Regions from separate parts of the Allorhizobium sp. GW101-3B10 genome, predicted to be linked through region 2. Evidence: predicted binding sites of a transcription regulator. Region 2 holds the regulator's gene; the other holds the start of a gene.
The links. Region 2 encodes PhoB, which activates phosphate uptake and scavenging genes when phosphate is short. Its sites were predicted from a motif close to TGTCATNNANCTGTCAT; they were not measured.
Positions count from the first base shown of each region.

Region 1: AC07Y0_RS20240 (NAD-glutamate dehydrogenase) is a predicted target of PhoB. The motif match lies at 2,239-2,255, and genes of this name have one in related genera.

Region 1 covers NZ_JBWKZR010000001.1:4,109,675-4,114,133, forward strand. The annotation lists gene AC07Y0_RS20240 (NAD-glutamate dehydrogenase) at 1-2,222, opposite strand, end outside; gene pdxY (pyridoxal kinase PdxY) at 2,411-3,289, shown strand; gene AC07Y0_RS20250 (carbonic anhydrase) at 3,372-4,013, shown strand; gene AC07Y0_RS20255 (hypothetical protein) at 4,064-4,192, opposite strand; gene AC07Y0_RS20260 (GGDEF domain-containing protein) at 4,191-4,459, shown strand, end outside.
Region 2 covers NZ_JBWKZR010000001.1:3,377,462-3,381,920, forward strand. The annotation lists gene AC07Y0_RS16775 (aspartate aminotransferase family protein) at 1-554, opposite strand, end outside; gene AC07Y0_RS16780 (GcrA family cell cycle regulator) at 992-1,528, shown strand; gene phoB (phosphate regulon transcriptional regulator PhoB) at 1,682-2,365, opposite strand; gene phoU (phosphate signaling complex protein PhoU) at 2,396-3,109, opposite strand; gene pstB (phosphate ABC transporter ATP-binding protein PstB) at 3,156-3,971, opposite strand; gene pstA (phosphate ABC transporter permease PstA) at 3,987-4,459, opposite strand, start outside.

The DNA of each region.
Region 1 (4,459 bases), 730 kb from region 2:
AGCGTCGCCTCGACCGAATTCAGGTAGCGGCGCAGAATCCGGTCCTCGTCGAGGCTCGGCACCGAGGCGAGCGCCGTTTCGAGCTCGCTGCGGGCGTCCGCCTGCTTGCGCTGGCGGGCCTTGTCGGAAAGCTTCGGATCGAAGGTGAGTTCGAACAGCGAAAGGATCGTCGCGGTGATGCCGGGATGCTTGTAGAGCGTATCGGCGATGTGGCGCGGCGAGTAGACGAAACCGCACTGGCGCAGATGGGCGGCGTAGGCACGCAGCACGTTGGCCTGGCGTGCCGTCAGGCCGGCCGCCATGACGAGGCGGTTGAAGGCGTCGTTGTCGAGCGTGCCGGTAAAGGCCAGGACGAAGGCTTCCTCCAGCATCCGGCCCTGCGTGGCGATATCGAAGCCGCGGCCGCCCTGCACCTGCAGTTCCATGTCGTGCAATACCACGAGACCTTCGCGTTCGGTGCCTTCGTTGATGCCGATGTCGAAGGTGCGCTCGCTGATGACGTTGAAGCCGAGGTTTTCGAGCAGCGGCACGCGGCGTGAGAGCGGCAGGTGCGCGCCGGCGTGGAAGATCTTGAGATAGAGCAGCGCGCGGTCTTCGCCCTCGACCTCATGAAAGGCGATCGAGATCGGCACTCCGTCGAGGCAGGCCTCGATATGGCGCAGGTCCTCGACAGCGTCTTCCGCGGTGAAGGCCTCCTGGAACGCCTGGGTGACGGAAAGCCGCGGCGCGTCGCTGCCCGCGAGCGTGGCGAACCGGTCGTCCCAACGTGCGGTGATCTCGCGCACGGCTTCCTCGAGCTTGGCCTGGGCGATGCGCGGCGTCTTGCCTTCCGATCGGCCGATGATGATGTGGACGCGTGCCACGCCGCCCTCGGGGAAGGCCGGATAATAGGCCGAGACATGGCCCTCGTAGACGGTCTTGAAATAGTTGCCGATCTTTTCGCGCACGATCGAGTTGTAGTCTTCGCGCGGCACATAGACGATCAGCGACACGAAGCGGTCGAACTGGTCGATGCGCGGCAACACGCGCACGCGCGGCCGCTCCGCCAGATCGTTGATCTGTTCGCAGAACTTGGCCAGCAGCTCGGTGTCGATCTGGAACAGGTCGTCGCGCGGATAGGATTCCAGCGTGTTTTCGAGGATACGGCCGGAATGGCTCTGCGGGTCGAAGCCGAAATGGCTGATGACCTTTTCGACCTTGGCGCGCAGAAGCGGAATCTGGTTGACCGAGGGCGTGTAGGCGGTGGCGGTGAACAGGCCGACGATGCGCAGCTCGCCGATGACCTTGCCGTCCGGCCCGAAGCGTTTCACCCCGACATAGTCCATGTAGGCGCGGCGATGCACGACCGACTTCACATTGGCCTTGGTGACGATGAGGAAGTCCGGGCCCTGCAGGAAGGCGAGGATTTCCGGCGTGGTGGTCACCGCATGCCTGCCCTGTCTCAGCACCAGCACGTCCGGATCGGACAGGATCCCGAGCCCCTGGCCGAGGCTGCGCTCGACCTTGGCGTCGGCTCCCTCGCCGGAATAGATGTATTCGCGCATGCCGAGGAAGGTGAAATTGTCCTTGCGCAGCCAGTCGAGGAAGGCGAGCGCCTCGTCGCGGTCGGCCTTGCGGCGCCCGGCGACGGTGGTCGACAGTTCCTGCATCGCCGCGTCGAGCAGCGAGAGCATCGGCTTCCAGTCGGTGAAGGCCATCTTCACCTTGGCCAGCACGCCGGCGAGATTTTCCTCGAGCGCTCGCGCCTGTTCGGCGCTGAGCGGCGCGAGATGGATCTGCATGTAGCTGACGCGGATCGCTCCCTCCGCCTCCTGCTCCGGTACCGACAGGCTGATCTCTCCACCGGGCGTCAGCGACAGGATCGGATGGATCGCCATGGTGATGTCGCGATAGAGGCTGGTCACCTCGCCCATGACCGAATCATAAAGGAAGGCCTTGTTGTGATCGACGATCGACAGGATGCTGACGGGAACGCCGTTCGGCGTCACGTCATCCGCCGCCTCGATCGTGATGCGCGGCGTCTCGCCGTCCCAGGCTGCCAGGTCCGCAGCTGCTCGAACGGCAGAAAGGGCAAGCATTTCAGGCGTGTAGATATCGAGGTCGTCATTGCTGGCACGGCCGAAGAGAGTTCCCGGGTCGATGAAAGCCTCTTCATTCGCGACCGCGATGCGGCGGGCGCTTTCGAATTGTTGCTCTCTTCGGGTTTTCTTGCTCGCGACCATTGTTCACTCCCTCCAATGTCATTCGCATGTTGCGCACATGTACAATAAATTTTCTTGTCGAAACATGAGCGATCCCAGCTTTCTATGTGGAAATTTGCGGCATTCCGATATCCGATACCGAGGACGCCGATATTGACAGGCTGGGGCGAAAGGGCCGATCAACGGCGCAACCAAATGGATCTTCAGTCATGACAGAGCAGTCGCAGGGCGCGGTCATCGTCATCTCGAGCCACGTCGTGCGCGGCTCGGTCGGCAATCGCGCGGCGGTTTTTGCCCTTGAGAGCCTCGGCTTTCCCGTCTGGGCCCTGCCGACGGTGGTGCTGCCGTGGCATCCCGGACACGGTCCGTCGACCCGGCTCACCTTCACCGAAGACGACTTCGACCATGCCGTCGACGACCTTATCCGCGCACCCTGGCTGTCCGAGGTGAAGGCCGTCCTGACGGGTTATTTCGGCAATGCTGCCCAGGCCCGTTCGGTGGCGCGGCTGGTCAAGGCGCTGCGCGCACGCGATCCCGACCTTCTCTATGTCTGCGATCCGGTGATGGGCGATGTCGGTGGTCTCTACATCCGCGAGGAGACGGCGGTCGCGATCCGTGACGAACTCATTCCACTGGCTTCCGTCGCCACCCCCAATCGCTACGAGCTGGAATGGCTGGTCGGCGGCAAGCTGTCGTCCAATGCGGAAATCATCGAGGCGGCGCTGTCGCTTGGTCCCTCGCGCATGCTCGTCACTTCTGCGGTGCCGATGATGGCCGGCGGGACCGGCAATCTCTATCTCAGCGGAAAACACGCCCTGCTCGCCGAGCACCGGCTCATCGACAATCCGCCCAACGGGCTCGGCGATCTCACCTCGGCGCTGTTCCTGGCGCGGTTGCTGGCCGGCGTGCCGGACGAGCGCGCCCTGCAACTGACGACGGCGAGCGTCTTCGAGGTGCTGGCGCGCACCGCCAAACGCGGCGGTGACGAACTGACCCTCGAAAGCGATGCCTCCAGCCTCTCGACGCCCATGGCGCTTGTCCAGATGCGCCACCTCATGCATCCATCCCAGCGCCCGAAGCGCAGCTAGACGCGATTCGCTCTGCTGCTTTGCGTTCGAAGCTTGCGCGAAGCTGTTGCCTTCAGGGCCGGCCCGCGCTAATCGGAAAGACATGAAGCGCTTCCCAACCACTCTTCTCAATGGCTACCGCAACTTCATGAGCGGCCGTTACGTCGATGAGCGAGAACGCTATCGCGTTTTGGCGGATCAAGGGCAGAAGCCGCATACGCTGGTGGTCGCCTGCTGTGACAGCCGCGCCGCGCCCGAGACCATCTTCGATGCAGGCCCAGGTGAACTCTTCGTGGTGCGCAACGTGGCGAACATGGTCCCGCCCTACGAGCCGGACGGCCAGTACCACTCCACCTCGGCCGCGCTCGAATTCGCCGTCCAGGCCTTGAGGGTCCGCGATATCATCGTCATGGGCCATGGCCGGTGCGGCGGCATCCGCGCCGCGCTCGATCCGAATGCGGAGCCGCTTTCACCGGGCGATTTCATCGGCAAGTGGATGGGGCTCGTCAGCACCGCCGCCGAGCAGCTGCAGAACAATTCGGTGATGACCGCCACCGAACGCCAGACGGCACTCGAACGGATTTCGATCCGCAACTCGATCGCCAATCTGCGCAGCTTTCCCTGCGTGAAGATCCTCGAGGAGCGCGGCAAGCTGCAGATCCATGGCGCCTGGTTCGATATCGCCAACGGCGAATTGTGGATCATGGACCCGGATACCCGCGACTTCGTCCGCCTCGAGCCGTGACGGAAGAGGCCTCGGCCTCTCCTCTTTTCTGCTACTAATTTAGAGAATGTTTATGCCGAGCCGGTAAAGATGTCCGGCTCGGCCGTGGTTCGCCACCATGGCTGCGAGCGATCCTTCGCGATCGACAGGACAGCGGCAGGTGTGCGGATGGATCTGCAAGCTACGAAAAAGGTCGTCATGGCGGCCCTCCTTCTGCCCGGCCTGGTCATGGGCGCCGAGGCCGTCCTCCTGATCGACGGCGCGCTCAACAGATTGCGCATCCTCGAAGCAGACAAGAACTATGCCTATGTCACCTCGGATGCTGGCCGGCTCGGCTCTTCGACCATTCCGACCGAGGCGCATGAGACTATCCGCTACCTGTCCGAGCCCGGCGAGGCGAACCCTGTCCGTCTGCAGCAGGCCCGCGGCGCCGTCGACCGGGACTTCGCCCGGCTGATGACGGAACT
Region 2 (4,459 bases):
ACCGGCTCGATCAGGATCGCGGCCGTCTGATCGGTGATGGCCGCCTTGACGGCATCGAGATCGCCGAAGGGCACCTGGTCGAAGCCGGGCGCCTTCGGGCCGAAGCCCTCGAGATATTTCTCCTGGCCGCCGGCGGCGATGGTCGCGATGGTGCGGCCGTGGAAGGCGCCCTCGAAGGTGATGATGTGGAAGCGCTCGGGATGGCCCTTGACGAACTGATAGCGGCGCGCCGTCTTGATCGCGCATTCCAGCGCCTCGGCGCCAGAATTGGTGAAGAAGACGCGATCGGCGAAGGTCGCTTCGGTCAGCCGGCGGCCGAGCGTCTCCTGGCCGGGGACGTCATAGAGGTTCGAGAGATGCCAGACCTTGCCGGCCTGCGTCGTCAGCGCCTCGATCAGGTGCGGATGGGCATGGCCGAGCGAATTGACCGCGACACCGGCCGCAAAGTCGAGATAGCGTTCGCCACCCTCGGTCACCAGCCACACACCCTCGCCTCGCTCGAACCGCAAGGGCGCGCGCATATAGGTCTGATAGAGGGGAGAGGCTTCTGCCATGATGAAAACACTCCTTCGGGAGGGCTTGACGGGACGACGGACGCTTTTGATCTCCCGGCGAACGGTGCCTTGAAAAATCAAAAATGCCGCCTTGCGGCGGCGGGGGCACTATCGACATTTCGACCTTGCCTGTCAACGAAACAGCGCGGCGCGCCTGAATTTTCGACCATGCCGGGAGCAAGACCGCGTCGTTTGACCACGCGAGCGGCCGCGACGCGCCAGGGTAGCAAGTTGGGGAAAACTCCAGAATCGATTCGCGATGATTCGACCGACTCTTGTCACGGAGTCAGCCCGGCACTAGGTTAATAGTCAATAAAGAAACTGCATGCGGCGGAACCAGTCACCGACAGTATCGAGGCGAGTTTGTTTCGGATCCTTCCGAAGCAACGGTGAGCGATTCTGCCATCACAAATCGCGAGCGGCGGAGAGATAACGGCATGAATTGGACAGATGAGCGCGTGGAAAAACTCAAGCGACTTTGGTCGGAAGGCTTGAGCGCGAGCCAGATCGCAGCACAACTGGGCGGTGTGAGCCGCAATGCCGTCATCGGCAAGGTTCACCGACTGAACCTTCCGGGCCGCGCCAAGGCCGGCGGCAGCTCGGCTGCGACGCGGGCAGCCAAGCGCCCGGCGGCTGCACCGCGCGCCACGACCTTCGCGTCGCGCGTCACGACCCGCACCGTCGCCCGCGCCTCGGGCACCAACATGCTCAAGGAAGAGATCGAAATCGACGGCATCGAGGAGATCGCAGTCGCCCCGAGCCGTGGCGTCGTCCTGCCGATTTCGCGCAAGCTGGCGCTGACCGAACTCACCGAACGCACCTGCAAGTGGCCGATCGGCGACCCGATGAAGGACGACTTCCACTTCTGCGGCTGCGAATCCGCGGATACTTCGCCCTATTGCGGCTATCACGCCAAGCTGGCCTATCAGCCGGTCGGCGAGCGCCGCAAGGCAGCGAACGCGGCAGCCCGCTAAGGCGGATCGGACAGAAGTGCCGGGCGGCCTGCCGCCCGGACTTGGCCCTGTCGCGAGACACGACCCATTGGCCGGCCATCTGATGCCGGCGGATACGAAAAACGGGCCACGCGGGCCCGTTTTCTGTTTGTCCGTTGGGATCGACTGCGCCCTTCAGGCTTCCATCGAATAGCCCGCGCCGCGGACCGTGCGGATGACGTCCTGCAGGTTGGAGAAGTTGAGCGCCTTGCGCAGCCGTCCAACATGCACGTCGACCGTGCGCTCGTCGACATAGATGTCGTGGCCCCAGACTCCGTCCAGCAGCTGCGAACGTGAGTAGACACGGCCAGGCGAAGCCATGAGGAACTCCAGCAGGCGGAATTCGGTCGGGCCGAGGCGCACTTCGCGGCTCTTGCGGTGAACGCGATGGGTTTCCCTGTCCAGCTCGATATCGCCGCAGCGCAGGACGCTGGAGAGCACTTCCGGGCGGGCACGGCGCAGCATGGCCTTGACGCGGGCCATCAGCTCCGGCGTCGAGAACGGCTTGACGACATAGTCGTCGGCGCCGGTGGCGAGCCCGCGGACCCGCTCGCTCTCCTCGCCGCGCGCCGTCAGCATGATGATCGGCAGGCGCTCGGTTTCGGGGCGCATGCGCAGACGGCGGCAAAGCTCGATGCCGGACACGCCGGGCAGCATCCAGTCGAGGATCAGCAGGTCGGGAACGCGTTCCTGCAGGCGAAGCTCCGCCTCGTCCCCGCGCAGGATCGTTTCAACCTCGTAGCCTTCAGCCTCCAGATTGTAGCGGAGCAGGACGCTGAGGGCTTCCTCGTCCTCGACGACGGCGATTTTGGGAAGCATGTCGGTCGATAACCTCTCGATGCAGCCGGATTATTCGGTGATGGCACCGAAGGAGGAGGTCAGGTCGTCCTTCGGACGCTCTCCTTCGGGCTGGTCGCCCGTGGCCATGTAGTAGATGGTCTCGGCGATGTTGGTGGCATGGTCGCCGATGCGCTCGATGTTCTTGGCGCAGAACAGCAGATGGGTGCAACTGGTGATGTTGCGCGGATCTTCCATCATGTAGGTCAACAGCTCGCGGAACAGCGAGGTGTACATGGCGTCGATTTCCTCGTCGCGGTCGCGGATCGACTTGGCCTTTTCGGCGGAGCGCGTCGTGTAGACGTCGAGCACTTCCTTGAGCTGGATCAGGGCCAGTTCGCTGAGGTGTTCGAGGCCACGGGCCAGCTTGCGCGGCACGCCGGTCGCCTGGATGGCCATGACGCGCTTGGCATTGCTCTTGCCGAGGTCGCCGACGCGTTCCAGGTCGTTGGCGATGCGCAGCGCGCCGATGATCTCGCGAAGGTCGGCGGCGACCGGTTGGCGGCGGGCGATGGTGATGATCGCCTTGTCGCCGATCTCGCGCTCGGCCGCATCCATGATCACGTCATCGGAAATGACCTTCTGCGCCAGCGCCGCGTCGGAGTTGACCAGCGCCCGCACACTGTCGGCGACCATCTGTTCGGCAAGGCCGCCCATCTCGGTGATGCGGCGCATCAGGTATTTCAGTTCTTCGTCATAGGCGGTGTAGATATGCGATGCCGACATGTTCGTTGTCCTTGAATTTGGTGTCCGCTCGGATGGAAGCGCCGGCTCAGCCGAAGCGGCCCATGATATAGTCCTGGGTGCGCTGATCGTCCGGATTGGTGAACATCTTGTCCGTGTCGTTTTCCTCGACCAGCAGGCCGAGGTGGAACATCGCGGTGCGCTGCGACACGCGGGCGGCCTGCTGCATCGAGTGGGTGACGATGACGATGGTGAAATTGGCGCGCAACTCGTGGATCAGTTCCTCGACCTTGGCGGTGGCGATCGGGTCGAGCGCCGAGCAGGGTTCGTCCATCAGGATGACTTCAGGGCTCACGGCGACGGCACGGGCGATGCAAAGGCGCTGCTGCTGGCCGCCGGAGAGACCGGTGCCGGACTCCTGCAGCCGATCCTTCACTTCGTTCCACAGGCCGGCCTTGAGCAGGCTGCTTTCGACGACCTGGTCGAGATCGGCCTTGGAGCGGGCGAGGCCATGGATGCGCGGGCCGTAGGCGATGTTCTCGTAGATCGATTTCGGGAACGGGTTCGGCTTCTGGAAGACCATGCCGACGCGGGCGCGCAGTTCGACGACGTCGATGGACGGGTCGTAAATGTCCCCGCCATCCAGTGTGATCTTGCCGGTGACCCGGCAGCCGTCGATCGTGTCGTTCATCCGGTTCAGGCACCGCAGGAAGGTAGACTTGCCACAGCCGGACGGACCGATGAGCGCCGTCACGGTGTTCTTGCGAACGTTCAGATTGACGTCAAAAAGCGCACGCTTCTCGCCATAGTACACCGACACGTCTTGGCCGATCATCTTGTAGTCAACTTCGGTCATCTTCTGTTCCAGTGCCTTCTCAACCGCTGCGTCGGACAATATGTTCATCTCTCTTGGCTCCCGTTACCAGCGCCGCTCGAAGCGTTGACGCAAATAGATCGCTATCCCGTTCATCACGATCAGGAACCCAAGAAGAACCAGAATGGCCGCCGAGGTGCGCGCCACGAAGCCGCGCTCGGGGCTGTCCGCCCAGATGTAGATCTGGGTCGGAAGGGCAGTCGCAGCATCCATGACGCCGCCTGGTTCCGAGGTGATGAAAGCATTCATGCCGATCAGAAGCAACGGAGCGGTTTCGCCGAGCGCGCGCGCCAGGGAAATGATCGTACCTGTCATGATGGCCGGCATGGCAAGCGGCAGAATGTGGTGGAAGATCGCCTCGTGCTTCGACGCACCAATGCCGAGCGCGGCTTCGCGGATGGACGAGGGCACAGATTTCAGCGAGTTGCGGGTCGTGATGATGAGCGTGGGGAGCGTCATCAGCGACAGGACGAGGCCGCCGACCAGCGGCGCCGAACGCGGCAGACCGAACCATCCGA